Linked DNA regions of Cytobacillus sp. IB215665. The protein of the gene in region 2 binds, or shares a complex with, the protein of the main gene of each other region. Links are inferred from orthologs where the notes say so. Each region holds a gene or a part of one and is shown on either strand. Other genes may lie near its edges.

Region 1 (3,159 bases), on a different replicon or contig from region 2:
AGACCGATATTTTGGAGATGATGGTGCAATCGTCGGAGGAATAGCAAAATATTATGGGCTTCCTGTAACTGTTATAGGGCATCAACGGGGTAAAGATACGAAAGAAAATATTCGTAGAAATTTTGGAATGCCTCATCCAGAGGGATACCGTAAAGCATTACGTTTAATGAAACAGGCAGAAAAATTTCAGCGCACGATCGTTTGTTTTATTGATACTAAAGGTGCTTACCCAGGGAAAGCTGCTGAAGAAAGAGGACAGAGTGAAGCGATTGCAAAGAACTTATTTGAAATGGCTGGATTAACAGTCCCGGTTGTTTGTATTGTCATTGGAGAAGGTGGAAGTGGAGGAGCATTAGGGATTGGAGTGGGAAACCATATTCATATGTTAGAGAATTCAACATATTCAGTAATCACTCCAGAAGGTGCCGCATCTATTTTATGGAAGGATGCAGCGCTAGCCAAAAAAGCTGCTGAATCGATGAAGATTACTGCACCAGATTTAAAGGAGTTAGGTGTTATTGACGAAATTATTCCTGAAATTAAAGGTGGAGCTCACCGAGATGTTGATGAGCAAGCTAAGCTAATTGATGTAGTTTTAAAGCAATCAATTAGTGAACTAAAGGAATTAGATCCCGCAGCCTTGGTTCAGGAAAGGTATAGAAAATACAAAACTATCGGACAAATTTCTTATGAAAACGGTTACGTAGAGGTAAAATAATGCAACGTGCATCCTAAATCAATTTTGGATGCACGTTTTCCTTTTTTTTTCACATTTGTGATATTGTTTTCATCGTAATGAAATGTTATTTTAAGAATACTTAGGTTCTGATGATGGAGGTCGGATGTATTTTTTTGTAAATCTCGCCTTCTCTTCTCAAGGCCGTTCATACAAATAAATGAGGTGAGACGTAATGAAAAGAATTGGTGTGTTAACGAGTGGTGGAGACTCCCCAGGAATGAATGCGGCAGTTAGAGCAGTTGTTAGAAAAGCCATTTATCATAATGTTGAAGTATATGGAGTGTACCAAGGCTATGCTGGTTTAATGAGTGGTAATATTAAAAAGTTAGAACTTGGTTCCGTAGGAGATATCATTCATCGAGGTGGAACAATGCTCTATTCTGCAAGGTGTGAAGAGTTCAAAACACCCGAAGGGCAGAAACAAGGTATTGAGCAGTTAAATAAGCATGGGATTGAAGGGCTTGTTGTTGTTGGTGGAGATGGATCGTATAGAGGAGCAAAAGCGCTAACTGAGCATGGTTACCCTTGTGTAGGCGTACCTGGAACGATTGATAATGATATTCCTGGAACTGATTTTACTATCGGGTTTGACACTGCATTAAATACTGTAATAGATGCGATAGATAAGATTCGTGATACTGCTACTTCTCATGAACGTACCTATGTAATCGAAGTAATGGGAAGGTTAGCAGGTGATATAGCGTTATGGGCTGGCTTAGCAGGTGGAGCAGAAACAATTCTAATACCTGAAGCAAACTATGACATGAATGAGATTACTGATAGATTAAGAAGTGGACATGAACGAGGTAAGAAGCATAGTATCATTATCGTTGCAGAGGGTGTAGGCAGTGGTGTTGATATCGGTAATAAGATTCAAGAGGAAACTGACTTTGAAACACGTGTGTCTGTATTAGGACATATTCAACGTGGTGGATCACCTACTGCATTTGACAGGGTATTAGCAAGCCGACTAGGTGCGAAATCTGTAGAGCTTTTATTGGCTGGTAAAGGTGGCCGTGCTGTCGGTATTCAAAATAATAAACTCGTCGATCATGATATTATCGAAGCGTTGGCACAGCAACATCATATTGATGAAGATATGTATAAATTATCAAAAGAATTATCAATATAGAAAGAAAATTACTATTGGGGGTAGAAATTGATGAGAAAAACAAAGATTGTATGTACGATTGGTCCGGCTAGTGAAAGTATAGATAAGTTAGTTGAGTTAATGGAAACAGGGATGAACGTAACTAGATTGAATTTTTCACATGGTGATTTTGAGGAGCATGGAGCACGTATAAAAAATATTCGTGAAGCAGCCAAAAAGACTGGAAAAAATATAGCTATTCTTCTCGATACGAAGGGTCCGGAAATTAGAACACACACGATGGAAAGTGGTGCAATTGAGTTAATTGATGGTTCTGAAGTCATTATTTCAATGGAAGAGGTTATTGGTACACCTCAAAAGTTTTCTATCACTTATCCAGGTTTAATTGAAGATGTTGAAGTTGGTTCTAAAATTTTACTAGATGATGGTTTAATTGGCCTTGAAGTAATTGCAATTAATGCAGAACTTGGGGAAATAACAACAAAAGTATTAAATAAAGGTGTATTAAAGAATAAAAAAGGGGTAAATGTTCCAGGGGTTAAGGTGAAATTACCAGGAATTACTGATAAAGATGCTAACGATATCATTTTTGGTATCGAACAAGGTGTAGATTTTATTGCTGCTTCTTTTGTTCGCCGTGCTAGTGATGTTCTAGATATTCGTGAGTTATTAGAAAAACATGATGCACCAAATATACAAATTATACCAAAAATTGAAAACCAAGAAGGCGTAGATAATATCGACGATATACTTGAGGTTTCAGACGGATTAATGGTAGCTCGTGGAGATTTAGGGGTTGAAATACCAGCAGAAGAAGTTCCTCTTGTACAAAAAGAACTTATTAAAAAATGTAATGAGCTTGGAAAGCCTGTTATCACAGCAACTCAAATGTTAGATTCTATGCAACGAAATCCAAGACCTACGCGTGCTGAGGCGAGTGATGTTGCAAATGCCATTTTTGATGGTACTGATGCAATCATGTTATCTGGGGAAACTGCAGCTGGAACGTATCCAGTAGAAGCTGTAGGTACAATGCACAGCATTGCATCCCGTGCAGAAACGGCATTGGAATACTCGCAAATTTTAGCGAAGCGTAGTAAACAAACAAATCCAACGATCCCTGATGCTCTTAGCCAATCGGTTGCTCATACTGCACTTAATTTGGGAGTTAATGCGATTATTGCTCCAACAGCGAGTGGCTATACTGCTAGAATGATTTCTAAATATCGTCCAAAAGCACCAATTATTGCAGTAACAGGAGATAAATCTACTTCTCGTAAGCTTGCTCTTACTTGGGGTGTCTATCCAA
Region 2 (3,246 bases):
GCAAATTGAAGTAGATAAACAAGAAGCAATCAAGTACTTTGAAAAAAATAAGGAACAGACTTGCTTTTTGTCATAAAAAGGTGTAACCTATTATACGTATTATGAAAAGAACCGTTGCTTGGCAATACGATTCACCAACGTTTGCTCGGTAACTGGGGATTATTTTGAGGAGGTGAAATGGATGGCTATCACACAAGAACGTAAAAATGAACTAATTGGTCAATACAAGACTCATGAAAGTGATACTGGTTCTCCAGAAGTTCAAATTGCTGTCCTAACTGAGGAAATTAATAATTTGAACGATCATTTACGTGTTCACAAAAAAGATCATCATTCACGTAGAGGTCTATTAAAAATGGTAGGTAAACGCCGTAACCTATTAAATTACTTACGTAATAAAGATGTTACACGTTACCGCGAACTAATTAATAAACTTGGCTTACGTCGATAATCAACAGAAAGCGGGAGAGGATTCCCGCTTTTTTGTTAGCAAAAAATATACATAAAACTTGTAAAATAAAGTTCATACTAAAGTAACGATATAAACAATAGAGAGGGGCATGATTATGGGACAAGATAAGCAAATCTTTTCTACGGAATGGGCCGGTAGGAAGCTAACCGTAGAAGTAGGTCAATTAGCGAAACAAGCCAATGGTGCAGTGTTGGTACGTTATGGAGATACAGTTGTTCTTAGTACTGCTACTGCTTCGAAAGAACCTAAAAAAGTTGACTTCTTTCCTCTAACAGTCAATTATGAAGAGCGATTATATGCTGTTGGGAAAATTCCAGGAGGCTTTATTAAAAGAGAAGGGAGACCAAGTGAAAAGGCGATATTAGCTAGTCGACTAATCGATAGACCAATTCGCCCATTATTCCCTGATGGATTTAGAAATGAAGTCCAAGTGGTAAGTATGGTCATGAGTGTGGATCAAGATTGTTCATCTGAGCAAGCAGCTATGTTCGGGTCTTCGTTGGCGTTATCAGTATCTGATATTCCGTTTGGCGGTCCTATCGCTGGTGTTGTTGTTGGTAGAATTGATGGTGAGTTTATCATTAATCCATCGGTTTCACAAATGGAGGAAAGCGATATTCATTTAGTAGTCGCTGGTACACAAGATGCTGTAAACATGGTTGAAGCTGGTGCAGAAGAAGTTCCAGAAGAAACGATGCTTGAAGCAATTATGTTTGGACATGAAGAGATTAAAAGGCTTATTTCATTCCAACAACAAATTGTTCAGGAAATTGGAAAAGACAAAATGGAAGTAACACTTTATGAAGTTGATGAAGTTCTTGAGAATGAAATTAGAGCATTTGCAGAGGAAGATATTAATAAGGCAGTGCAAGTCTTTGAAAAAAAAGCTAGAGAGCAAGCAATCAATCAAGTTAAAGCATCTGTAATAGAAAAATATGAAGAGCAAGATGCAAGTGAAGACACTTTAAAGCAAGTAAATGAAATTTTAGCTAAATTAGTAAAAAAAGAAGTTCGTCGCCTCATTACAGTAGAGAAGGTTAGACCTGATGGACGTAAAGGTGATGAAATACGACCTCTTTCATCAACTATTGGAATTTTACCAAGAACTCATGGATCAGGTTTATTTACACGTGGGCAAACCCAAGCATTGAGTATTTGTACATTAGGAGCTTTAGGGGATGTACAAATTTTAGATGGACTTGGCATTGAAGAGTCGAAAAGATTTATGCATCATTATAACTTTCCTTCTTTTAGTGTTGGGGAAACGGGCCCAATGCGTGGACCAGGGCGTCGTGAAATTGGTCATGGTGCCTTAGGTGAACGTGCACTTGAACAAGTCATCCCATCTGAGAAAGAGTTTCCTTATACAATTAGACTCGTATCTGAAGTGTTAGAGTCTAACGGTTCAACGTCACAAGCTAGTATATGTGCAAGTACATTAGCTATGATGGATGCTGGTGTACCAATTAAGGCACCTGTAGCGGGTATCGCAATGGGACTAGTAAAAACGGATGAGCATTATACAGTATTAACAGATATTCAAGGTATGGAAGATCATCTAGGTGACATGGACTTCAAAGTAGCTGGTACTGAAAAAGGCGTAACAGCTTTACAAATGGATATTAAGATTGAAGGTCTGTCACGTGAAATTTTAGAAGAAGCATTGCTACAGGCTAAAAAAGGTCGGATAGAAATATTAAATAGTATGCTTGCAACAATTAGCGAGCCACGCCAAATTCTGTCTGAGTATGCACCAAAAATATTAACTATGTCGATTAATCCAGATAAAATACGAGATGTGATTGGCCCAAGTGGTAAGCAAATTAATAAAATTATTGAAGAGACCGGGGTAAAAATCGATATCGAGCAAGATGGAACCGTCTTTATTTCTCATATGGATGAAGAAATGAACCAAAAGGCGAAGAAAATTATTGAAGATATCGTTCGTGAAGTTGAAGTCGGCCAACTTTATCTAGGTAAAGTGAAAAGAATTGAAAAATTTGGTGCTTTTGTTGAGTTATTTAGTGGAAAAGATGGACTTGTTCATATATCAGCACTTGCTGAAGAACGTGTTGGCAAAGTAGAGGATGTTGTCAAAATTGGCGATGAAATTTTAGTGAAAGTAATAGAAATTGATAAGCAAGGAAGAGTCAACTTATCAAGAAAAGCAGTTTTACGAGAGCAAAAGGAACAAGAACAAAAATCTTAAACTCTTTTCGAAAACTTTGCTGTACTTTTTTAAAAATGGACAGCAAGGTGAGAGTTTATTCGAGCCATCAAATTATAAAAAGTAGCAAAGGTGTCACAAACGTTAGAGTTTAGGTGTATATCTCTAGTACGAAAAGCAACATGCTGTGGGTACGCAGCAAAATTTTAGAATTTTTTCCATTATGTATAGCTTAGACAGCTCGGCAATGAAGCCGAGTTTTTCTTAAGGCTTTCTTTTAGCAACTTTTTTTACATACATGCAAAGCAAAACGAAGTTATATGTAAATCTTAATGTTTTTAAAAGAGAAAATGGCATGAAAATCTAATTGTAGTCGTATTTATTTGTTAGAATGTATGTTTAAAGAATCCTATAGAAGGAAGAAGAGTTAAGCTTGTTAACAACACATCATCTGCATTTTGAATAGCATCTTCACTGTTAGTTGTTCTACCTTGTCCTCATTATACATATTTTTTAGTATAAAGGGGGAAAACTAATGAGAAAGTTATCAGTGCAGATTCTTGCTTTTATAACAATATTAATTATTACTATTGGTGCAGTCCAAAAT

The links.
Region 1: pnp (region 2) and pfkA share a complex: the UniProt entries of both Bacillus subtilis proteins name them as parts of the possible RNA degradosome complex. The link is inferred for Cytobacillus sp. IB215665 from one-to-one orthologs.

Annotation. Positions count from the first base shown.
Region 1 is NZ_JAXBME010000002.1:14,681-17,839, forward strand. Bases 67-2,891 are described here. They hold pfkA (6-phosphofructokinase), read left to right. Parts: upstream 67-911; coding sequence 912-1,871; downstream 1,872-2,891. Other genes in these bases: accA (acetyl-CoA carboxylase carboxyl transferase subunit alpha), read left to right, coding at 67-718; pyk (pyruvate kinase), read left to right, coding at 1,902-2,891. Also shown: more of accA, read left to right, coding at 1-66; more of pyk, read left to right, coding at 2,892-3,159. UniProt on the Bacillus subtilis protein: Catalyzes the phosphorylation of D-fructose 6-phosphate to fructose 1,6-bisphosphate by ATP, the first committing step of glycolysis.
Region 2 is NZ_JAXBME010000004.1:350,295-353,540, forward strand. The notes cover bases 212-3,123. They hold pnp (polyribonucleotide nucleotidyltransferase), read left to right. Parts: upstream 212-566; coding sequence 567-2,681; downstream 2,682-3,123. Other genes in these bases: rpsO (30S ribosomal protein S15), read left to right, coding at 212-451. Also shown: ribF (bifunctional riboflavin kinase/FAD synthetase), read left to right, coding at 1-76; more of rpsO, read left to right, coding at 182-211; SLH52_RS08005 (polysaccharide deacetylase family protein), read left to right, coding at 3,175-3,246. UniProt on the Bacillus subtilis protein: Involved in mRNA degradation. Catalyzes the phosphorolysis of single-stranded polyribonucleotides processively in the 3'- to 5'-direction. Necessary for competence development in Bacillus subtilis.